2 linked regions of the Iamia sp. SCSIO 61187 genome follow. The protein of the gene in region 1 interacts with the protein of each later gene in a pairwise test. Links are inferred from orthologs where the notes say so. Each region holds a gene or a part of one and is shown on either strand. Other genes may lie near its edges.

Region 1 (11,326 bases):
GGTGTTGACCCGGTGGATGGCCTGGTTGATGTCCTCGTTGCCCTCGAAGTACGAGGTGACCTCGTCGATGCCGTCGATGAAGGTGAAGGCCCGGACCTTCGAGAACTGGTTGCTGATGGCGTACACGAGCATCAGCGTGAACCGGGCGAAGGCGGCCACCGAGCCGGAGATGTCGGCGACGACGAAGATCTCGGGCTTGTGCGGCTTGGGGTGGCGGAACTGCGGCTCGGCCGGGACGCCGCCGTAGCTGAGGGACTTGCGGACGGTGCGGCGGAAGTCGAGGGTGCCCTTGCGGCCGTGGCGGCGCTTGCGGGCCAGGCGGACGGCCAGGCGTCGGGTGAGGGGCCCCAGCGCCTTGCGCAGGTTCGCCATCTCGTCCCGGCTGGCGTGCATGAAGTCGACGTCTTCCGGCAGCGGCTTGCGCAGGGTGCGGGCCATGGCCTCGACGCCCCGGTCGGCCACCAACCGGCGGCGGATCTCGGCCTCGACCTCGCGCTTGAGCTGGTCGATCCGGTGCTGGAACTCGTCCTTCTCCAGCCGCTCCTCGAGGTTGGTGAGGTCCTGCCCGTGCTCCTGCGCCTGCTGGCGGGTGGAGTCCATGAGCTTGTCGAGGATGTTGTCGAGGTCGAGGTTCCGCAGGGTGCGGTACAGGTAGTACGTGCCGCCCACCGGTCGCCCCGGCTCCATGCCGGCGTAGCGCTTCACCGCCTGGCGGGCGAGAGCCCGGAGCATGGCGTCGTTGCCGTTGAGGAGGGCCTGGTACAGCATCTGGGCCAGCTCCTCGGGCGTGAGGGCCTCGCCCCCTCCCCCGGCCCCCTTGCCCTCGCCGTCGCCCTGGCCCGGGAGCTGGCCCTCGGCGTCGGGGTCGACCTCACCCTGCTCGAGGGCGGCGTCGTCGTCGATGGCGTGGGCCGCGCCGCGGAGCGAGAAGTACACCTCGAACACCGTCTCGAAGGCGCGCCAGTGGGCCGCCGACTTCACCAACGTGGCGCCGAGGGCGTACTTGAAGGCGCTGCGGTCCTCGAGGGGGATGTGCTTCACGGCCTCGAGGGCGTCGAGGTTCTCGGTCAGGCTGACGGGCAGGCCCGCCTCCCGCAGCTCGACGATGAACCCCGAGAGCAGCTGGAGCAGGGCCTGGCCCGAGGCCTGTTCGAGGCCGGGACCGGCGGCCGGCGAGGCGCCAGACGAGTGGCCAGACGACGCGGCCGACGAGGCGCCAGACGAGTGGCCAGACGACGCGGCCGACGAGGCGCCAGCCGAGGGGCCAGACGGCGCGGGCGAGGCCATGGGGGGTGTCCTACTTCGGTCCGGGGGCGAACGCCTTGACCGCGGACTGGTCCGAGGCCAGCTCGCGCACCGCCTTGGCGATGTCGGTCTGGTACTTGAGCAAGATGTTGGCGGTGCTCGTCGCCGTCTCCGAGTCGACCTCGGTGACGCCGAGCAGCATCAGGGTGCGGGCCCAGTCGATCGTCTCCGACACCGACGGCGCCTTCTTCAGCTCCAGCTGGCGGATCGAGCGCACGATCCGGGCCACCTGGTCGGCCAGGGCCTCGGTGATGTCGGGGACCTTGGCCAGCACGATCTCCTTCTCCCGGTCCATGTCGGGGTAGTCGACGTGGAGGTAGAGGCAGCGGCGCTTGAGGGCCTCGGACAGCTCGCGGGTGGCGTTCGAGGTCAGGAACACCATCGGGATCTGCTTGGCCGTGATCGTGCCCAGCTCGGGGATGGACACCTGGTACTCCGAGAGGATCTCGAGCAGCAGGGCCTCGGTCTCGACCTCGACCCGGTCGACCTCGTCGATCAGGAGCACCACGGGCTCCTCGGACCGGATGGCCTCCAGCAACGGCCGCTGGAGCAGGAACTCGTCGGAGAAGATGTCCTCCTCGACCTCGTCCCAGGTGGAGTCGTCGGTGCGCTCGGCCTGGATGCGGAGCAGCTGCTTCTTGTAGTTCCACTCGTACAGCGCCTTGGCCTCGTCGAGGCCCTCGTAGCACTGGAGGCGGATCAGCCGGGCGCCGGTCATCTCGGCCACGGACTTGGCCAGCTGGGTCTTGCCGGTGCCGGCGGGACCCTCGACCAGGACGGGCTTGCCGAGCCGGTCGGCCAGGTAGACGATGCCGGCGATCCCCTCGTCCGCCAGGTAGGTGGCGTCGCGGAGGCCGTCACGGACCGCGGCGACGGACTCGAACCGGGGCTCAGAGGCGATGTCGGTCATCGGCGCAGCGTACTGGCGGCCTTGACCAGACGGTCAACCCGGTTCGCCGGGGGTGGGGCCGGAGGGTCGCCGGGGTCGGCGTGGCGCCCGACGAAGCTCGGTTTCGTCGCGGTCGGTGGCAGGATCCGGGCTGGCAGGAACCGTGCGAATCGCTAGGTTCCAGACATGCGGCACGACGAGACCGTCCGGGCGGTCGCCGACCCGGCGCGGCGGGACCACCACCGCGTCGTCACCGTGGCCGGGCCCCGGGTGTCGATGTTCGAGATGGCCGTCGCCTGCGAGGTCTTCGGCATCTTCCGCCCCGAGATCGAGGGGTGGCCCTACGTCCACGAGGTGGTGTCGGACCACGACCGGCTCGAGGGGGCCAACGGCCTGACGCTGGCAACCGACGGCGGGCTCGACCGCGCCGTCACGGCCGACACCGTGGTCGTGGCGCCCATCCCGGTGGCGAACGTGTCCCGTCAGGGCGAGGTGCAGGTCGACCGGGCGATCTCCGAGGCCGTGCGGGCCGCCCACGAGTCCGGCGCCCGCATCGTGTCGCTCTGCTCGGGCGCGTTCATCCTGGCCGAGGCCGGGCTGCTCGACGGGCGGCGGGCCACCACCCACTGGATGTACGCCGAGCAGCTGGCCGACCGCTACCCGGCCATCACCGTGGACCCCATGGTGCTGTGGGTCGAGGACCACCCGATCTACACCTCGGCGGGGACCGCGGCAGCCATCGACCTGTGCCTCCACCTGGTGCGCGAGGACCTGGGCGCCGAGGCCGCCAACCGGGTCGCCCGGCGCATGGTCGTGCCGCCGCACCGCGACGGCGGCCAGGCCCAGTTCGTCGACACCCCCGTGCCCGACTGCCCGACCGACGACCCGCTCGGCCCGGTGCTGACGTGGATGGCCGAGCACGTCGACCAGCCGATGACGGTCGAGCAGCTGGCCCGCCGGGCCGCCCTCAGCCCCCGGACCTTCGCCCGCCGCTTCGTGGCCACTACGGGGACCACCCCGCTGCAGTGGCTGCTGACCCAGCGCGTCGCCCGGGCCCGGATGCTGCTCGAGACGACCGACCTGCCCATCGAGCGCATCGCCCAGCTCTGCGGGTTCGGCACCGCCGCCGGGCTGCGGACCCACTTCGCCCGCGTCGTGGGCACCTCCCCCACCCAGTACCGGGGCCGCTTCGCCACCGAGATGGCCGGCTGACAGGAATCACGCGGGCATCGTCGTTCCTGCCACTCGTCGGCAGGGCCCGGGGGGCGGACGATGGGGTCATGTTCACCGCCCACTGCACCGCCGAGGGCCGCGAGGTCCTGCTCACCACCCGGCGCATCACGTCGATCGAGATGCGCGACGGGGCCACCGAGATCCACTTCACGTGCTGGTGCGGGCACGAGGGCGTGGTCGTCGACCGCGCCGTCGAGCGCCCCGCCGCCTCACCGGCCGAGCCCGCCCAGCCGGCCCGCCCTGCGGCCTGACCGGTCTCCCGGTGCGGCGCCCGCCCGTCCCTGCGCGGCGTCGCACCGGGCCACCCACCTCGGCCTCGCGATCGGGCACGGATGGTGCCCGGAGCCGGAGCGGATGGGCGGGACCGCGTGCCGGTGGCTGACCGTCACCGCTTGTGACCTCGCGCCGCGGGCCATCCGGTCGTGTGCCGCTGCGAGCCGCTCGTACCGATGCTGGGGACGGCGGTGGAGTGCGAGGTGGTGGAGAGGCGACGGCTCTGCGGGCCGGGACCGACGGGGTGTCGCTGGCGGGTCTGTGGTGCCGTTCCGGGCCGGGCGCTGTGCGGCCTCCTGCGGCCCGACCCGCCGTTTCGGGCACTGGTGACCACAACCGAACCGAGCGGCTCACAATCGCTCACAGGAGCCGGGAAACCGTGAGATTTCCTAGGTTTCCAGGGTTCGATTCCCGTCTGTCAGGTATCACTGGTGTCATGTTCGAGGCGCTCGCCACCACCATCATCGACCTGGACATCCCGGTCGACGGCGACGCCCTCGAGACGGCCCTGTTCTGGCGGGACCGGTTCGAGGCCAAGCTCATCGAGGCCGTCTGCGCCTTCGATGACACCAACGAGTGGGACACCGCCGAGGGCTGCGCCTCGATGACCGCCTGGCTGCGGGTCCGAGGCCGGATGACCAACAGCGACGCCCAACGGATGGCCAGCACCGCCCGCCGCCTCCGCCACCTCCCGGTGCTGCGCGCCGCCTGGGTGGCGGGTGAGGTGTCGGGTGGTCACGTCGCCGCGGTGGTGGCCAACCTCAACGACCGCACCGCCCCGCTGTTCCAAGCCGGCGAGGACGACCTCGTCCCCATGCTCGCCGGCCTGGATGTGGCCGAGGCGGTGGTGGCCATGAAGTCCTGGGCCGCCCACGCCAAGGAGACCCTTGACGACCAACCCTCCGGTGAGCCCGACCCCGACCGCTCCGCCCACCTCTCACCCACCCTGTCCGGGGGGCGGTTGGACGCGAACCTCGAACCCGAGGCCTTCCACGCCGCCCAAGCCGCCCTCCGGTTGGTCATGGGCAACAAGACAGACGGCGACGAGCGGACACCCGCCCAACGCCGCCACGACGCCCTGGCCGAGATCTTCAACCACTTCCTCGACCACCAACACGACCACAAGGGCGGACGGCACCGCCCGCACGTGAACATCACGATCCCGGTGGAGTCGTTGCTCGAGGGCAAGGGGCAGGGGTGCTTCGACGACGGCACACCCATCACCGCCGACGTCGCCCGACGGCTGGCGTGTGATGCGAACATCCACCGGGTCATCACCAAGGCTGACGGCACCGTCCTCGACTACGGACGCTCCACCCGGACCATCCCGGCGCCGCTGTTCCAGGCGCTGTGCATCCGCGACAAGGGGTGCCGGTTCCCGGGCTGTGACCGACCTGCCCATCGCACCGACGGCCACCACGTCGCCGAGTGGATCGCCCACCGCGGACCCACCAACCTCCGGAACCTGGTGCTGTTGTGCCGGTACCACCACGGCGTCGTCCACCGACCCGGCTGGACCATCGAGCTCCAACCCGACGCCACCGTCATCGTCACCAGCCCCGACGGACGGAGACGACGATCCCAGCCCGTCGACGGACGGGCCCTCGCCGCCTGAACCACCACCCCACCAGGTGAGCGCGCCCCCGAGCGGGCTCACCACCGCGCACGGATGGTGCCAGGCACCATCCGTGCTCTCCGATCGATCAGCCCCGGGTCTGGCCCTCGCCCCGGACGACGTACTTGGCCGTCGTCAGCTCCCGCAGGCCCATCGGGCCCCGGGCGTGGAGCTTCTGGGTCGAGATGCCGATCTCGGCGCCGAAGCCGAACTCCTCGCCGTCGACGAACCGGGTCGACGCGTTGACCACCACTGCGGCGGCGTCGACCTCGGCGGTGAAGCGGTCGGCGGCGACGAGGTCGGTGGTGACGATGGCCTCGGAGTGGCCGCTGCCGTAGGTCGTCACGTGGTCGATGGCGGCGTCGATCGACGGCACGACCCGGACCGCCAGCTTGAGGTCGAGGAACTCCTGGGCCCAGTCGTCCTCGGTGGCCTCCCCCATCGCCGGCACCAGCGCCCGGGCCCCCTCGTCACCCACCAGCTCCACGCCGTCGAGGTCGGTGGCGAGGGCGGGCAGGAGGTCGGCGGCGACGGCCTCGTGGACCAGGACGGTCTCGGTGGCGTTGCACACCGATGGCCGCTGGGTCTTGCCGTTGACGATGATCGCCCGGGCCATGTCGAGATCGGCGCTGGCGTCGACGTAGACGTGGCAGTTGCCGTCACCGTCGATGACGTAGGGGACGGTCGCGTTCTCGAGGATCGAGCGGATCAGCGACGGCCCACCCCGGGGGATCAGGACGTCGATGCTGCCGCGCTGCTGCATGAAGCGGACCGCCGCCTCCCGGGACGTGTCGGGCACCAGCACGAGGGCGTCGGCCGGGAGGTCCACCTTCTCGTAGGCCTCGCGCAGCACCCCGGCCACGGCCGTGTTCGACCGGATGGCCCCCGAGGAACCCCGCAGGAAGGCCACGTTGGCGGACTTGAGGCACAGCCCGGCGGCGTCGCTGGTGACGTTGGGGCGGTTCTCGTAGATGATCGCCACGACCCCGAGCGGCACCCGGACCCGAGAGATGCGCAGCCCGTTGGGGCGCACCCACCCGTCGAGGACCTCGCCCACCGGGTCGGGCAGCGCCGCGACCTGGCGGAGCCCGCCGGCCATGGCCTCGACCCGCCGCGCGTCGAGGCGCAGCCGGTCGATGACCGTGGCCGACGTGCCCGCCTCGGTGGCGGCGGCGACGTCGGCGGCGTTGGCCTCCAGCACCTCGTCGGTGCGGGCCACGAGCAGGTCGGCGGCGGCGAGCAGGCCGGCGTCGCGCTGAGCGGTCGACGACCGGGCGACGACGCGGGACGCGGCCTTGGCCCGATGCCCGAGCTCGACGATGGGGTCGGTGGTGCTCACCCGGGCGATCGTACCGGAGGCACGCGACGCGGCCCGGTGGGCCCGGCGGCAGCCCCTCCACCCGGCCTGCGTCGGATCGAGCCCGTCGCCGAGCTGCCTGGGCGGGAAGGGCCTGTCCAGGGCCAGGTCGCACGCGGGGTGCGCCGTGTCGACCTGGCTTCGGGCAAGATCGCACCGTGCTCCGGGCCCGCATCGCCACCCGGGCGGACGTGCCCGCCCTCGCCACCGCCCTCGCCGGTGCGTTCCGCTCCGACCCGCTGTGGCACTGGATGGTCGGCGACCTCGACCGCTGGGACGTCCGGGCCGCGGGCGCCTTCGCGGCCGAGGCGGCGGTGAAGGTCCGGTACGGGCACACCTACACGACCGACGACCGGGCCGGCGCCGCCCTGTGGGCCCCGCCGGGCACCTGGAAGGGCACCCTCGGCGACGCCCGGCGCGTCGCCCTCCCGATGCTCCGCCTCACCGGCGGGGTCGGCGCGCGCCGGGGCCTCGGCGTGCTGCGGGCCTGCGAACGGGCCCACCCCCCGAGCCCCGACCACTGGTACCTCGCCGTGCTCGGCACCCACCCCGACCACCAGGGTCGGGGCGTGGGCTCCGCCCTCCTGCGCCCCGTCCTCGAGCGCTGCGACCTCGACGGCACGGGCGCCTACCTCGAGTCGTCCAAGCCCGAGAACGTGGCCTTCTACGAACGGCACGGCTTCCGGGCCACCGACACCATCACCCCGGGCGGGTCACCGCCGCTGACGCTGATGTGGCGCGACCCCCGACCGGTCGAGGCCCCGTGATCGCCGACCCCGGCCTGGAGGCGGCCGTCAGCGCCTTCGAACGGTCGCTCACCCCGATCGTCCAGACCCTCGCCGGCACCGTGTCGGGCGTCGACGCCGCCGCCCTGCCCGACGACGTGACGCGCGAGGCCTTCTCCATCGCCGCCGCCGTGGTCGACTGCGACGGCATCCGCACCGACGCCGAGCTGTGGTCGCTGCTCGTGATCTTCGGGCCCCGTCTCGGCGGCGACCTGCTGCGGGCCACGCCCGACGACCTCCGGCGGTCGGGGCTGGTGGTCGGCCAGGCGAAGTGGCTCGACACCCCCTCGACGATGCTCGACCTGCTGGCCCGCTACGACGCCCGCCACGGGACCACCCACGCCCGGACCTACCACGACCGGGCCGTGGGCATCGCCTTCGCCGTGGCCGCCATCGACCCGTACACGACCGAGGACGAGCTCCGGGCCATCGAGCGCTTCCGCGCCTCGATGGCCGCCGCCGGTGCCGCCGCCGGGGCGAGCGCAGGCGGGCCGGGGGTCCCGGAGCCGGCCACCGTCTCCGGTACCGCCGCGGGGGACGCCGACGTCGCCGCCCTCCCCCCGCCCCGCCCGCTCGAGGAGCTGATGGACGAGCTCGACGCCCTCGTCGGGCTCGAGGGCGTGAAGGCCGAGGTGCGCCTCGTCGCCGACCTCATCCGCGTCCAGAACCTCCGGGCCGAGCGCGACCTCCCGGTCGTCGAGCAGAGCCGGCACCTCGTGTTCGCCGGCAACCCGGGCACGGGCAAGACCACCGTCGCCCGGCTCCTGGCCCAGATCTACCGCACCCTCGGCGTCGTCGAGCGGGGCCACCTCGTCGAGACCGACCGCAGCGGCCTGGTCGCCGGCTTCGTCGGCCAGACCGCCACCAAGGTCGTCGAGGTCTTCGACCGCGCCGACGAGGGCGTCGTGCTGATCGACGAGGCCTACGCCCTGGTGCGGGGGGGCGGCAACGACTTCGGCCGGGAGGCGATCGACACCATCGTGAAGCTGGTCGAGGACCGGCGGGACCGCGTCGTGGTCATCGTGGCCGGCTACCCCGACGAGATGGCCGACTTCGTCGACGCCAACCCGGGGCTGCGCTCCCGGTTCCCCAAGACGATCCGCTTCGAGGACTACTCCACCGACGACCTCCTGGCCATCTTCGCCTCCATGGGCGAGAGGAGCGGCTACGCCTGCGACGAGGAGGCGACGGAGAAGCTGCGGGCGTGGTTCGACGCCCAGCCCCGCGACAAGGGCTTCGGCAACGGCCGGGTGGCGCGCAACCTGTTCGAGGCCAGCGTCGCCCGCCACGCCAGCCGCGTCGTCGCCCTCGACGACCCCACCGACGAGGACCTCACCACCCTGGTCGCCGACGACATCCCCGACCTCGACGAGGCCGCCGACTCCTCGATCCGCCGCTCCTGACCCGTCCTCGGCACGGACCTGCACCGCATGCGTGCTCTTCCGTGCTCGGTTGGCGGGTTGAGCCGGGCGGCGGAGGGGCGACCACTACCGTGCGGCCATGCCACCCCGGCTGGCCCGCCTCCTCGCCGTGCTCGTGGCCGTCGCCCTGGTCGCCGGGGCGTTCGTCCTGCGGGGTGCCTTGGCCGACGAGGACGAGCCCACGACGAACGGACCGGGCACCACGACCGGCGCCGGCGGAGGCGATGACGGCGACGGTGGGCCCTACCGCCTCCTCTGCGACGCCGACCTCGGGGAGGAGGCCTGCACCGCCGTGGCCGAGGCGACCGGCGCCGAGGTCCGGACGGTCACCGCCGGTGAGGTCCTGGCCGACGGGGGCGCCGCTGCCGAGGACGCCGATCTGTGGCTGACGCTCGATCCCCTGCCGGGCGTGCTCGCCACGGTGCGAGCCGAGGCCGACCTCGGCGCCATCACCGGAGAGGAGCCGGCGCCCGTCGCCTCCTCCCCCCTCGCCGTCCTCACCTTCGACGGCTCGCCGTTCGACTGCCTTGAGCCGATCGCCTGGGCGTGCCTGGTCGAACCGGTGCGGCCCGAGGTGGCCGTGCCCGGCCTGGACAGCTCGCTCGGGATCGTCGTGGCCGCGGCCGGGTCCGCCGGCCTCGTGGGGAGCACCGACCTGAACATCACCACCTTCCGGGACACCGAGGAGGCGGACCTGGTCGACGACCTCATCAGCGAGAGCCCGAGCGCGGCTGGCGACACGGCGGCCGACCAGGCCAACGCCATGCTCCGTCCTGGCTCGGCGTCGGCCGTGGTGACCGTCGAGGGGCTGGCCGAGCGCCAGGCCAGCACCGTCCAGGGCGGCAACCGCGGCCTGAGCACGGCCTCGCTCTTCCCCCCGGTCACGGTCGGGGTCGTCCTGGCCGGGCTCGGGCCCGAGGGGGACGCCGCCGTGCGAGCCTCGTCGGAGGCCGTCAGCGGCCAAACTGTCCTGCTGGCGCTCGTCGAGGGCGGGTGGACGGGCGCGGCCAGCGCCTCGACCGGGCTGCCGGCGGCCGATCTGGTGTACGCACTACGGGAGAGGATGGGCTGATGAGGACACGTCTGCGGGTGGTCGGCGGGCTGGCGATCGCCGCGCTGCTGGTGGGCGCGACCGCGTGCTCCGACGACGAGGGGCCGAGCGCGTCGGTCCGCGAGGACGGCGCCACCGTCGACCTGGGCGACCCGGGCGACTGCGTCGTCGTCGACCTGGCCGTGTCCTCGGAGAAGGCGACGCTGATGACCGAGCTGGCCCGGGAGTTCAACGGCTCCGACGCAGCCGAGCTCGAGGGCGGCCGGTGCGCCTTCGCCCGTCCCCAGACCAAGGCGTCGGGTCTGGCCGCCGACCTGCTCTCGACCGAGTGGGACGAGGACGCCGAGGGCCCCCGCCCCGTGGTGTGGTCGCCGGCGGCGTCGTCGTGGGGGGCCATCGTCAACCAGCGCCGCGCGGCCGAGGGCCTGCCGGAGATCGTGGGCGAGGCCGACCCGTTCATGCAGACGCCCCTCGTCATCGCCATGCCCGAGCCCATGGCCGACGCCCTGGGCTACCCCGAGGAGCCGGTGGGGTGGGCCGACATCATCCGGCTGTCCCAGGACCCGCAGGGCTGGGCCGCTCTCGGGCACCCCGAGTGGGGGCCGTTCCGGCTGGGCAAGACCAACCCCAACTTCTCCACCTCCGGCCTGTCGGCCCTCATCGCCCAGGCCTACGCCTCGGCCGGCAAGACCGAGGGCCTCTCGGGCGAGGACCTCGCCGCCCCCGCCGTGGAGGAGAGCGCCCGGGCCGTCGAGTCCGCCGTGGTGCACTACGGCGACACCACCCTCACCTTCCTCAACAACTGGTACCGCACCGACGAGCGGGGCACGTCGCTGACCTACGTGTCCGCCGCCGCCGTCGAGGAGAAGTCGGTGATCGACTACAACCGGGGCAACCCCGACGGGAACCTCGACCCCGGCGAGCGGCCCCAGCCCCCGCGGATCCCCCTCGTCGCCGTCTACCCCGAGGAGGGGACGATCTACTCGGACAACCCGTTCATCGTCCTCGACGCCGAATGGGTGAGCGAGGAGGAGCGCCTCGCCGCAGGCGTGTTCGAGGACTTCGTGAAGGCGCCCGAGAACCAGGAGAAGGTGCTCGAGTTCGGGTTCCGGCCGGGCAACCCGGACGTGGCCCTGGCCGACCCCATCTCCGCCGACCTCGGCGTCGACCCCGGCCAGCCCGCCACCCTGCTGGAGACGCCCGCGCCCGAGGTGATGGTCGAGCTGCTCGACCGCTGGGCCGAGCAGCGCAAGAGCGCCCGGGTGACGATCGTCCTCGACGTGTCGGGGTCGATGGGCGATCCGGCCACGCCGGACGGGCCCGAGAGCAAGCTCGACCTGGCCAAGCAGGCCGCCATCACCGCCCTCGACCAGTTCAAGGATGACGACGAGGTCGGG
Region 2 (11,297 bases), 1.9 Mb from region 1 along the record:
GGGCCGAGGCGATGGTCCGGGGGCCGTGGACGGCGACGCGGCTGACGGCCGCCCGCCACCGCGCCGGGTCGACGTCGGCGATCCACGGGCTCAGGCGGAGGTGGTACCGGGCCAGGCCGTCCTCCCACACGTCGCGGTCGAGCACCGACACCTCCTCGACGTCGTGGGGGACGGGGGTGCCGAAGCACACCGACGACCAGAAGACCCCGGTGGCGGCGTCGAGCAGACCGAGCGTCGCCGGGGAGTCGTAGGCCGGCGGGCGCAGGACGCACAGCTCCCGCCCGCCGCCCGGGACGACGTCGCCCTCGGCCACCCACCGCACCCGGGTCCGGGCCACCCCCGGGGCCCGGGCGGCCAGCCGCTCGGCCATGGCCCACGAGGCGACCACCGTCGCGTCCGGGCAGCGGGCGAGGACGTCGGGCAGGGCGCCGCAGTGGGCGGGGTCGTCGTGGCTCAGGACCACCCAGCGGACCTCGCGGGGGTCGACGACGGCCTCCACCTGCGCCCACCAGGCGTCCCGGTCCCGACCGTCGCCGGTGTCGACGAGGACGGGGTCGGCCCCCGTCACCACCAGGGAGCTCAGGGGGAGGGCCGCCGCCTCGGCGTCGACCGAGGACCGGACGAGCCAGACGTCGGGGGCGACCGGCAGCGTGCGGGGGTGGGTCATGCGGGCTCCGATGGGTGCGACGCCCGGGCTCTCCGGGGTGTTGTCACCATCCTCCGGAGCGGTTGGACGGCGGGTGGAGGGCGCTTGAGGGGCGCCGGACCGCATCCCCACCAAGTTGACCGGGATCATCTGCATGCCTAATGTGACCCGAACCGACCGGAAAGGCCTGGTTGGTTGGAGGCGCCCCCGGGCGCAGGAGGAACCGGTCCCGATGACCACCCGCACGAGGAGCCGACGCCGTGCCGCGCTGGCGATCGCCATCGCCGGCCTGATGGTCGTCACGGCCTGCGGGGGCGACGACGACGACGCCTCCGGGGGCGGGGGCGGGGGCGGCGGTCAGACCCTCAACATCGTCGGCTTCGCCGTCCCCGAGGAGGCCAACCTCGCCATCTTCGAGAAGTTCACCGAGACGCCCGAGGGCGAGGGGGCCCGGGTCGAGGGCTCCTACGGTGCGTCGGGCGACCAGAGCCGGGCCGTCGAGGGCGGTCTGGAGGCGGACTACGTCCACTTCTCGATCGAGCCCGACGTGACCCGCCTGGTCGACGCCGGGCTCGTGGCCGAGGACTGGAAGGACAACGAGACCGACGGGATCGTCTCCGACTCGGTCGTGGTCTTCGTCGTCCCCGAGGGCAACCCCGACGGCATCGAGGACTGGGACGACCTCCTGCAGGACGGCGTCGAGATCATCACCCCGAACCCCGGGTCGTCGGGGGCGGCGAAGTGGAACATCCTCGCCGCCTACGGCCAGGTGATCGCCGACGGCGGCACCGAGGCCGAGGCCGAGGAGTACCTCACCGGCTTCTTCGAGAACGTCGCCGCCCTGCCCGGGAGCGGGCGGGACGCCACCACCGCCTTCAAGGACGGCACCGGCAACGTCCTCATCTCCTACGAGAACGAGGCCATCCTCGCCCGCCAGAGCGGCGAGGCCTTCGACTACATCGTCCCCGACACGACCCTGCTCATCGAGAACCCGGGTGCCGTCCTGGAGGAGGCCGACGAGATCGCCCAGCCGTGGCTCGACTTCGTGCTCAGCGAGGAGGGCCAGCTCGAGTTCGTGGAGAAGGGCTTCCGCCCGGTGATCGACGGGCTCGAGATCCCCGAGGTCGAGGGGGCCAACGACCCGTCGAACCCGTTCCCCGAGCCCGAGACGCTGATCACCGTCGGCGAGGCCTTCGGTGGGTGGTCCGAGGCCACCGCCCGGTTCTTCGACGAGGAGGAGGGCATCGTCCCCCGCATCCAGCAGGAGACGGGGAGGACCGAGTGAGCCCGCCGGTCCCGTCGCCCCGGCGGGTCTGACGTGGCCACGACGGTCGCGGGCCTGGGCGGCCGATCGGCGCGCACGCGCCGGTCGGCCGCATCCGGCGGCATCGGCCTCGCCTCGGGCGTCGGCCTCGGCACCGCCCTGCTCTGGTTGAGCCTCCTGGTGCTCCTCCCGCTCTCGGCGGTGGTGGCCCGGGCCACCACCGGCGGGTGGGACGGGTTCCGGGAGACGTTGTCGAACCCGAACACGGCCGCCGCCCTGCGGCTGACGATCGGCATGGCTGCGCTGGTCACCGTCGTGAGCTCGGTCATGGGCACGCTCATCGCATGGGTCCTGGTGCGCGACCACTTCTGGGGCAAGCGGGTGCTCGAGGTGCTGATCGACCTGCCCTTCGCCCTGCCGACGATCGTCGCCGGGCTGGTGCTGCTCCAGCTCTACGGGCCCAAGGGGCCGACGCCGGTGGACGTCACGGGCACGCGGGCCTCGGTCTTCCTGGCCTTCCTGTTCGTGACGCTGCCGTTCGTCGTGCGCACCGTGCAGCCGGTGCTGCTGGAGATCGACCGCGAGGTCGAGGAGGCGGCCGCCTCGCTCGGGGCCAGCCGCGCCACCACCTTCCGGCGGGTGATCCTGCCCAGCCTGACCCCGGCGATCGCCTCGGGAGCCGCGCTCTCGTTCGCCCGGGCGATCAGCGAGTACGGCTCGCTGGTGCTCCTGTCGGGGAACCTGCCGCTGCGGACCGAGGTCACCTCCGTCCGGATCCTCACCTACATCGAGGGGGGCCGGAACGCCGACGCCGCCGTGGTCGCCACCGTCCTGCTGGCCGTGGCCCTCGTCGTCATCGTGCTGCTCGACGTGATCCAGAGGCGGGTGAGCCGCCGTGGCTGACGCCCCCCGCCCGAAGGTCCGCCGGCGCGGTCCGCTGACCTACATCTTCCGCGCCATCGTCATCGGCTACCTGTTCCTCCTGGTGGCGTGGCCCGTCTCGCTGGTCGCCAAGCAGACCTTCGCCGACGGCCTCGGCACCCTCTCGAGCGCCTTCGGCGACGAGGAGGTCACCGCCGCCCTCGGTCTGACCGTGCGGGTCGCGCTGGTGTCGGTCCTGATCAACCTGGTGTTCGGCCTGGGGATCTCCATCCTGCTGGTCCGCCACCGGTTCCCGGGACGCCGGCTGCTCAGCGCCCTGGTCGACGTCCCGCTGTCGGTGTCGCCGGTCGTCGTCGGGCTGTCGCTCGTGCTCGTCTACGGCGGTCGCGACGGATGGTTCGGCCCGGCGCTCGAGGACGCCGGCTTCCAGATCATCTTCGCCACCCCGGGGATCATCATGGCCACCACGTTCGTGGCCCTCCCGCTGGTGATCCGCGAGGTCGTGCCCGTGCTGGAGGAGATCGGCATCGACCAGGAGCAGGCGGCCCGGAGCCTCGGGGCCAACGCCGTCCAGACGTTCCGCCGCATCACCCTCCCCGCCATCAGGTGGGCGGTCGTCTACGGCGTCGTCCTCAGCCTGGCCCGGTCGCTGGGGGAGTTCGGCGCCGTCAAGGTCGTCGCCGGCAACGTCGGCGGCAAGACCCGCACCGCGACCCTCGCGGTGGAGCACGAGTACCAGCAGTTCGGCGCCGAGAACCTGGCCTCGGCCTACGCCATCGCCTTCCTCCTGGCGGCGGTCGCCGTGGTCTGCATCGCCGTGGTGTCGTTCCTGCGACCCGAGTCCGAGGAGAGGTGAGGCCATGAGCATCGAGGTCCGTGGCGTCGAGAAGCGGTTCGGGGACTTCGTCGCCCTCTCCGGCATCGACGTCAGCATCCCCACCGGGCAGCTGACCGCCCTGCTGGGCCCCAGCGGCGGGGGCAAGTCCACCCTGCTGCGGATCATCGCCGGGCTGGAGGACGCCGACGCCGGCACCATCGAGATCGAGGGGGTCGAGTCGACCCACCTGCCCCCGCAGAAGCGCAACGTCGGCTTCGTGTTCCAGCACTACGCCGCCTTCAAGCACCTCACCGTGGCCCGCAACGTGGCCTTCGGGCTCGAGATCCGCAAGCGGCCCAAGGCCGAGGTCAGGGCCAAGGTCCAGGAGCTGCTCGAGCTTGTGCACCTGGAGCAGTTCGCCGATCGCCTGCCCGGGCAGCTCTCCGGCGGCCAGCGACAGCGCATGGCCCTGGCCCGGGCCCTGGCCGTCGAGCCGACCGTGCTGCTCCTCGACGAGCCCTTCGGCGCCCTGGACGCCAAGGTCCGCAAGGAGCTGCGCGAGTGGCTGCGACGCCTGCACGACGAGGTCCACGTCACGACCGTCTTCGTCACCCACGACCAGGAGGAGGCGCTGGAGGTCGCCGACGAGATCGTCGTCATCAACGACGGGCGCATCGAGCAGATCGGCCCGCCCGACGCCCTCTACGACGCACCGGCCAACGACTTCGTCATGCGGTTCCTGGGCCCCGTCACCCAGCTCGGCGACCACCTCGTCCGGCCCCACGACCTGGCCCTCTCGGCGTCGGGCCCCGGCGGGTCGGCGCCGGGCGCCGTCGTCCCCGGCACCGTCCAGCGCATCACCCGGGTCGGGTTCGAGGTGCGCATCGACGTCGCCACCGACGACCAGGTCGTCCTCGTCACCATGACCCGCACCGAGCTGGCCGGCCTGGGCCTGGCCGTGGGCGACCGCGCCTGGGTCCGCATCGTCGACGGTGCCCCCACCGTCCGCGCCGTCGGCCGCCCGCCGGACGAGCCCGTCCTCGCCGCCCTCTGACCGCCGACCGGTGCCAGGCACCGGTCGGCGGTCCCGCGGCGATGACCACGGAAGGTGCCTGGCACCATCCGTGCGATGGCCACGGAAGGTGCCTGGCACCATCCGTGCGAGGCTCCGGTCAGGTCGCGCCGCGGACGAGGTCGTGGACGTAGGCCAGCTTCTCGATGACCGGGGGCGTGAGGGCGAACGGGTAGAGGTCGGCGTGGCCCATCGACCGGTTCACGGCGTTGAGGGCCGTCGCCAGGGCGGTCCAGTCCCGGGCGACGGACCAGAAGCTCTCGTCGTCGACGTCACCCGACGGCGCGACCGCCCCGACGGCGGTGCCCTCGTCGGGTCCGGCGAGCGACATCCCGAAGGCGCCGGCGGTGTCGAGCGTGTCGCGGATGTGGAGGTAGTGGGCGAAGGTCTCGGCCCAGTCCTCCCACGGGTGCATGGTGGCGTAGGCACTGACCCAGCGCTCCTGCCAGCCGACCGGGGCGCCGACGGCGTAGTGGCGGTCGAGGGCGTCCTGGTAGCTCGCCCGCTCGTCGCCGAACAGGGCCCGGAACCCCTCGTGGCGCCCGGCCCGGGCGATGAGGACCCCCCAGAAGTAGTGCCCGACCTCGTGGCGGAGGTGGCCGAGGACGGTGCGGTACGGCTCGTCGAGCTGGGCGCGGAGCATCTCCCGGTGGGCGTCGTCGCTCTCGGCCAGGTCGATGGTGATCACCCCGTCGGCGTGGCCGATCGTCACCGGCTCGAACCGGGTCGACAGGAGGTCGAAGGCGAGCCCCGCCTCCGGATCGGCGGCCCGGTCGACGATCGGGAGGCCGATCCGGCGGAGCTGGACGACGAGCCGCCGCTTCGCCTGCTCGATCACCACGAGGTGGGCGTGGTCGCGCGGGTCGTCGTCGCCGGGGACCGTGCGGGTGAGCCGGCACGACTCGCACCGGGGACCGTCGTCGGGCCGGATCACCCACGTGCAGCCGAGCGACGGGTGCTCGGCGCACCGCACCCAGCCGTCACCGTCGGGGCCGTCGAGGACGAGGACGTCGTCGAGCGGAAGGGCGAAGCCGAGCGGCGCCGCGCACCGCGGGCACACCCCGTCGCCGATGTCCAGCAGTCCCCCGCACCGGGAGCACTCGTAGGGCCTCACCTTCTCGTCACCCGCTCGCCCCCGCGCCGCTCACAGGCGCACCACGTCGACGGCGACCTCCATGGAGTGGGTCCGGCCCTCGGTGAAGATGATGCCCTCGACAGGCGGGACGTCGCCGTAGTCGCGGCCCCACGCCGTGGTGATGTGGCGGTCGCCGGCGAGGACGTCGTTGGTCGGGTCGATGCCGACCCACCCGTCGCCGGGCAGGTGCACGGCCAGCCAGGCGTGGGTGGCGTCGGCGCCCTCGAGGCGGGGACGACCCGGGGGCGGGTCGGTCTCCAGGTACCCGCTCACGTACCGGGCGGCCAGGCCCTGGGCCCGCACGCAGGCGATGGCCAGGTGGGCGAAGTCCTGGCACACGCCCCCGCGGGCGGCGAGGGCCTCGTCGACGGTCGTGCCCACGTCGGTGGCGCTGGGGTCGTAGGCGAAGTCGGTGTGGATCCGGTGCGCCAGGTCCACGACGGCGTCGAGCAGCGGACGGCCGGGCCGGAACGACGGCGCCGCGTAGTCCCGCACTGCGGGGCTGAGGCCGACCCGGGGCGAGGCCAGCGCCATCTCCCGCGCCTCGAGGCCGACGGGGTCGGTGGAGCGGCGGATCTCGTCGCGGGCCACCTCCCACGGCATGTCGGCCGTCAGCGTCGGCGCCGGCGGGCCGGTGACCTCGACGGTGCTCGTCGCCTCGACCGTGAGCCGCAGGTGCGGGGCGAGGATCGAGAAGGCGATGCACCGGTTGCCGTGGAAGTCGGTGCGGGTGCGCCGGTCGTCGGGCACGGGCCAGAACGACACCGTGGCGTCCTGCGGCTCCTGGCCGGGGGCGGCGCGGGGGAGGAGGTGGGTCTGGCCGTAGCTGGCGGTGACCTCCTCCTGGTAGCGGTACTCGGTCCGGTGGGTGACCCGGTAGACGCTCATCGCCTCATCGCCTCATCGCCTCATCGCCTCATCGCCTCATCGCCTGGCCGCCGCCGGGACGAGCGGGCGCTGGGGGAGGATCGGGGTGAAGTGGGCCGCGCTGATGGCGTCGGCCGTCTGCCGGAACCCGGTGACCTGGCCGTCGAGGAACGCGGCCAGCCCGGGCCGCAGGCGGCCGTCGGCGGCGTCGGTGGTGGCGAGGGCGCGGGTGTCGGCCACGCGCACGGCCGTCGCCGTCTGGAGGACGAGGCGGCCGGCGGGCGACAGCCGACCGTCGCCGTCGCGGTCGGGCAGCGCGTCGACGGCGGCTCCCAGCAGGTCGACCTGGTGGGCGAGCGAGCGGGGGTTGCCGGGGTCGAGGACGAGGAGGTCGAGGAGCGTCTCGAGCTGGCCGTGCGACCGGTAGCGCCGCCGGTAGGTGATGATGCTCTCGGTCGCGCTCAGCACCGACTCGAGCACGAGGCTGTCGGTCGCCGTGTCGCGGGCCGTGGTCACCGTCGCCCGCAGGAGCAGCGCCACGCCGACCCCGCGCTCGAGCCGGCGGCCGGCCTCCATGAAGTGCCACCCCGGGTCCCGCACCATGCTCTCGGCGGTCAGGCCCGAGAGGGCCATCAGCGCCTGGAGCGCCCGGCTGAGCGTGGCCCGGCCGACGCCGCGGGGGTAGGTCCGGGCCGCCGGGCCGAGCAGCTCGTGGTCGAGGGCGGTGAGGAGCGGCCAGGTGTCGCTCGAGAGCTGGTCCCGCACCGTCTGGGCGGCGTCGATGAGACGCCGGGCGGCGTAGGCCAGCGACCCGGGGCGGTCGGCGTCGACGACGAGCGACCGGAGCTCGGCCCCCGACTCGGCCGCCGACGGCAGCTCGCCGGGCGCGGGGCCGGGGTCGGCGTACCCCGGGGCGCCGCCCGTGACCGCCGAGAGGGCGTGGAGGAGCACGGCGAGCGAGGCCCTTCCGGCGGGGTTCGTCCCGTGCTCGAAGTCGTTGCGCCGGTCGCCCACGACCCGCAGCAGGCGGATGAGCGTCTCGGCCCGCTCGGCGTAGCGGCCGAGCCAGAAGAGGTTCTCCGCCGCCCGCGACGACATCGACCCCTCGGGCGCGACCGCTTCGACCGCCGGCCCGGCCTGGAGCCAGAAGCCCGTGAGCCGCTCGGGCTCGGACGCCAGCACCCACGTGTCCTTGGCCGTCAGGGCCGAGTGGGCGGTCACCCGCGCCCGCTGGGCGGGCAGCACCCGCGTCAGCCCGCCGGGCATCACCGCGTAGGAGTCACCCCGGGCGACGGTGAAGGTGCGCAGGACGCTCGCCCGGGCCTCCAGCCCGCGGTCGGTGAGCGTCGGGGTCGACCCCAGCTCGACCCGCTCGGTGCCGGTCCACCGGCGGGGCTCGGCGGCGATGCGCGTCGCCAGGGCCTCCCTCTCCGCGCTGCTCAGGAGGGCGCCCTCGATCGGGGCGGGGACGCGACCGTCGGGCTGCCGGCCGACCTGGCGGAGCACCAGCCGGTCCAGGTGGGCCAGGACGTGGGACAGCCCGGTGTCGTCGCCGCACCACCACGCCTGGGCCGACCGCAGCTCCAGGTCGTGGCCGAGGAGGGCGGCGGCCACGGAGGGGAGGAAGGGCACCAGGCCGGGGTTCTCGAGCACCCCCGAGCCGAGCGGGTTGACGACCGCCACGGTGCCCCGGCGGCAGGCGTCGACGAGGCCGGGCACGCCGAGCTGGGAGTCGGGCCGGAGCTCCACCGGGTCGCAGAACTCGGGGTCGAGGCGCCGGAGGATCACGTGCACCGGCTCGTGGCGGCCCAGCGACCGCAGCCACACCCGTCCCCGCCGGACGGTGAGGTCGGCCCCCTCGACGAGCGTGTAGCCGAGGTGGCGGGCGAGGAGGGCGTGCTCGAAGGCGGCGCCCGCCAGCGGACCGGGGGAGAGCACGACGATGCGCGGGTCGTCGACGTCGGCCGGCGCCGCGGCCACGAGCGCGGTGCGGAGCGTCCGGAAGAACGGGGCCAGCCGGTGGACCTCGCTGTCGCGGTAGAGGCTGGGGAAGACCCGCGACGTCACCTCCCGGTTCTGGAGGGCGTAACCGGCGCCCGCCGGGGCCTGGGCCCGGTGCGTGAGGACGAGGTGGCGGCCGTCGGGGTCGCGCGCCAGGTCGAACCCGGCGGTGACCAGCTGGACGGGCCCGTCGAGGGCGATGCCGTCGCAGGGGCGCAGGAAGGCGGGGTCGGAGAGCACCAGCTCGGCGGGCACCAGGCCCTGGCGCAGCAGCTGGCGCGGTCCGTACAGGTCGGCGAGGACGAGGTTCAGCAGCTCGGTGCGCTCGACGACGCCCCGCTCGATGGCGCTCCACTCGTCGCTCGTCAGCAGGGCCGGGACGGGGTCGAGGGGCCAACGCCGGGCCGGTCCGACCCGCGGTCCGTCCGAGCCCGTCGTCGGGGCTCCGTCGGTGGGTCCGGCGGCGTTGAAGGTGACGCCGTCCTCGTCGAGCAGCCGGTCGGACTCGCGGCGGCGCTCCCGCAGCTCGGGGAGGCCGAGCTCGTCGAGCGTCGCCGCCACCCGCGACCACGGGCCGCGGACCTCCCCGCTCGGGGTGCGCAGGGCGTCGTAGCCCGGCGGGCGTCCCTCGGCGGCGGGAGGGAGCACGGAGGAGGGGGTGGGCGTGGCCGTCATGGGATGGGCCTCGACCGTGACCGCCGAGGTCGAGCCCGCGGAGGGTAGCCCCGCACCGGTGTCGCCGATGTTGCCGGTCCGTGAACGGCGGCCCGTCAGGTGGTGACGAGGATGCGAGCGCTGGCGAAGGCGCCGATGCCCACGTGGGCGCCGCCGACCTCGACGGTGGTGGTGCCGTCGGGGGAGGTCGCGGTGATGACGCCGGCCCGGCCCGGGAGGATGTCGGCCGACTCCAGGAACTCGAGCATGCCGGGGGCGAACTCGAGCTCCTCGGGGATGCGGTTCACGACGAACGCCGACCCGACCTCGAGCTCACCGAGGGGTGAGGACACCGGAGCGGTGTAGTCGGCGCCGGGGATGGGGTTGCCGTGCGGGCACGTCGTCGGCGCACCGAGGAGCTTGTCCATCGCCTCCTCGACGTTCTGGGAGATGACGTGCTCCCACTTGCCCGCCTCCTTGTGGGCCTCGGCCCACGAGAGCTTGAGGACGTCGGTCAGGAACCGCTCGGCCAGGCGGTGGCGGCGCACGACCGACTCGGCCAGGCGCAGGCCGTCGCCGGTGAGGCTGATGCGCCCGTCGACCGCGACCAGCCCCTCGCCCTCGAGCTTGCGGATCATCTCCGACACCGCCGGCCGGGACACCTCGAGGCGCTCGGCGATGCGGGCCTGGATGACGTCGACGTCGTCCTCGTTGAGCTCGTAGATCGCCTCGCAGTACTCCTCGAACGCCGGGTGGTACTCGGGGGTGCGATACGGGGCCACGGCCCGAGCCTACCGGCCGACCCCTCGGCCCGGGTGGGGAGCCTCGGCCCGCCCCGGAGCGACCGGCGGTGCTCCGAGGTGCCCGGTCCCCGGCCCGGTCGGTACGGTCGGCCACCGTGCCACGTCGTCGGTCCCTCCCCGGTCTCCTGCTGGTCCTCGCCCTCGTCGGCGGTCTCGTCGGCTGCGGTGACGACGCCCCGTCGGCCGCACCCGACGACTGCACCCGGGTGGAGGACGGGGCGCACACGCTCGTCGCCGAGAACCTCCGGTGGGACACCGACTGCCTGCGGGTGCCGGTGGGCACGACGATCACCTTCACCGTCGAGAACCGCGACCGCTCGGTGGGCCACAACCTGGCCATCGAGGGCCCGTCGGGCGCGGCCAAGACCGACGTCGAGGCCGGGCCCACCACCCAGACCCTGGAGTTCGAGGCCACCGAGGTCGGCCCCCACGCCTTCGAGTGCGAGCCCCACGCCTCGACCATGAAGGGCACCCTCTGGGTCGAGTCGTAGGCGCGCCGGCGCCCCGACCAGGGTCGAAGGACCCTGGCGGCGCCGGGCGGCGGGTGCGACGGTGCCCGTGATGCGCCCCACCGCCCGCCCCGAGCCCGGGGCACCCTCCTCGCCGAGGGCCCGGGCGGGGTGCAGGTCTCGGTCACGGGTCGGTCACGGTCCGGTGAGACCGTTGACACCTCCAGGTCACCTCCGTATGGTGCACGTCACACCGTGGAACCGCTTCCACGCTGGGGCGCCCGTCCGAGGGGAGGGCGCGTCGACCCGAGAGGAGCCCGTGCCCGTGGCCACCATCGCCGATGTCGCAGCCCGGGCGGGCGTGGGAGCGGGGACGGTGTCGCGGGTGCTCAACGGCAGCCCCAAGGTCTCCGAGGCCACCCGGGCCCGGGTGCTCGACACCATCGCCGAGCTGGGGTACCGGCCCAACCCGCTGGCCCAGGGCCTGTCGCGGGGCCGGTGCCGCACCCTCGGCGTCGTCGTCCCCTACTTCACGACCCCGTCGCCGATCGAGCGCCTGCGCGGCGTCGCCGCCGCCCTCGACGGGGCCCAGCACGACCTCGTCATCTTCAACGTCGAGACCGAGGCCCACCGCGACGACTTCCTCGGCACGCTCACGCGCCGGGACCGGGCCGACGGCCTCCTCCTCATGTCGTTCCCGCCGCCCC

The links.
Region 2: the proteins of HC251_RS14325 (region 1) and HC251_RS05565 interact in binary tests that used the Escherichia coli proteins (3 or more experiments, as listed by UniProt). The link is inferred for Iamia sp. SCSIO 61187 from one-to-one orthologs.

What each region holds. Positions count from the first base shown.
Region 1 is NZ_CP050948.1:3,013,569-3,024,894, forward strand. The notes cover bases 4,530-7,425. They hold HC251_RS14325 (glutamate-5-semialdehyde dehydrogenase), read right to left. Parts: upstream 6,655-7,425; coding sequence 5,404-6,654; downstream 4,530-5,403. Other genes in these bases: HC251_RS14320 (HNH endonuclease signature motif containing protein), read left to right, coding at 4,530-5,315; HC251_RS14330 (N-acetyltransferase), read left to right, coding at 6,831-7,425. Outside these bases: HC251_RS14300 (VWA domain-containing protein), read right to left, coding at 1-1,287; HC251_RS14305 (MoxR family ATPase), read right to left, coding at 1,298-2,215; HC251_RS14310 (helix-turn-helix domain-containing protein), read left to right, coding at 2,381-3,406; HC251_RS14315 (hypothetical protein), read left to right, coding at 3,475-3,678; more of HC251_RS14320, read left to right, coding at 4,137-4,529; more of HC251_RS14330, read left to right, coding at 7,426-7,439; HC251_RS14335 (AAA family ATPase), read left to right, coding at 7,436-8,860; HC251_RS14340 (hypothetical protein), read left to right, coding at 8,958-9,950; HC251_RS14345 (extracellular solute-binding protein), read left to right, coding at 9,950-11,326. UniProt on the Escherichia coli protein: Catalyzes the NADPH-dependent reduction of L-glutamate 5-phosphate into L-glutamate 5-semialdehyde and phosphate. The product spontaneously undergoes cyclization to form 1-pyrroline-5-carboxylate.
Region 2 is NZ_CP050948.1:1,126,070-1,137,366, forward strand. What follows is about bases 2,791-5,657. They hold HC251_RS05565 (sulfate/molybdate ABC transporter ATP-binding protein), read left to right. Parts: upstream 2,791-3,652; coding sequence 3,653-4,663; downstream 4,664-5,657. Other genes in these bases: cysT (sulfate ABC transporter permease subunit CysT), read left to right, coding at 2,791-2,813; HC251_RS05560 (sulfate ABC transporter permease subunit), read left to right, coding at 2,806-3,648; HC251_RS05570 (putative zinc-binding metallopeptidase), read right to left, coding at 4,782-5,657. In the rest of the region: HC251_RS05545 (MBL fold metallo-hydrolase), read right to left, coding at 1-667; HC251_RS05550 (sulfate ABC transporter substrate-binding protein), read left to right, coding at 879-1,931; more of cysT, read left to right, coding at 1,965-2,790; more of HC251_RS05570, read right to left, coding at 5,658-5,795; HC251_RS05575 (transglutaminase family protein), read right to left, coding at 5,826-6,704; HC251_RS05580 (circularly permuted type 2 ATP-grasp protein), read right to left, coding at 6,741-9,359; HC251_RS05585 (metal-dependent transcriptional regulator), read right to left, coding at 9,455-10,120; HC251_RS05590 (plastocyanin/azurin family copper-binding protein), read left to right, coding at 10,237-10,632; HC251_RS05595 (LacI family DNA-binding transcriptional regulator), read left to right, coding at 10,916-11,297. UniProt on the Escherichia coli protein: Part of the ABC transporter complex CysAWTP involved in sulfate/thiosulfate import. Responsible for energy coupling to the transport system.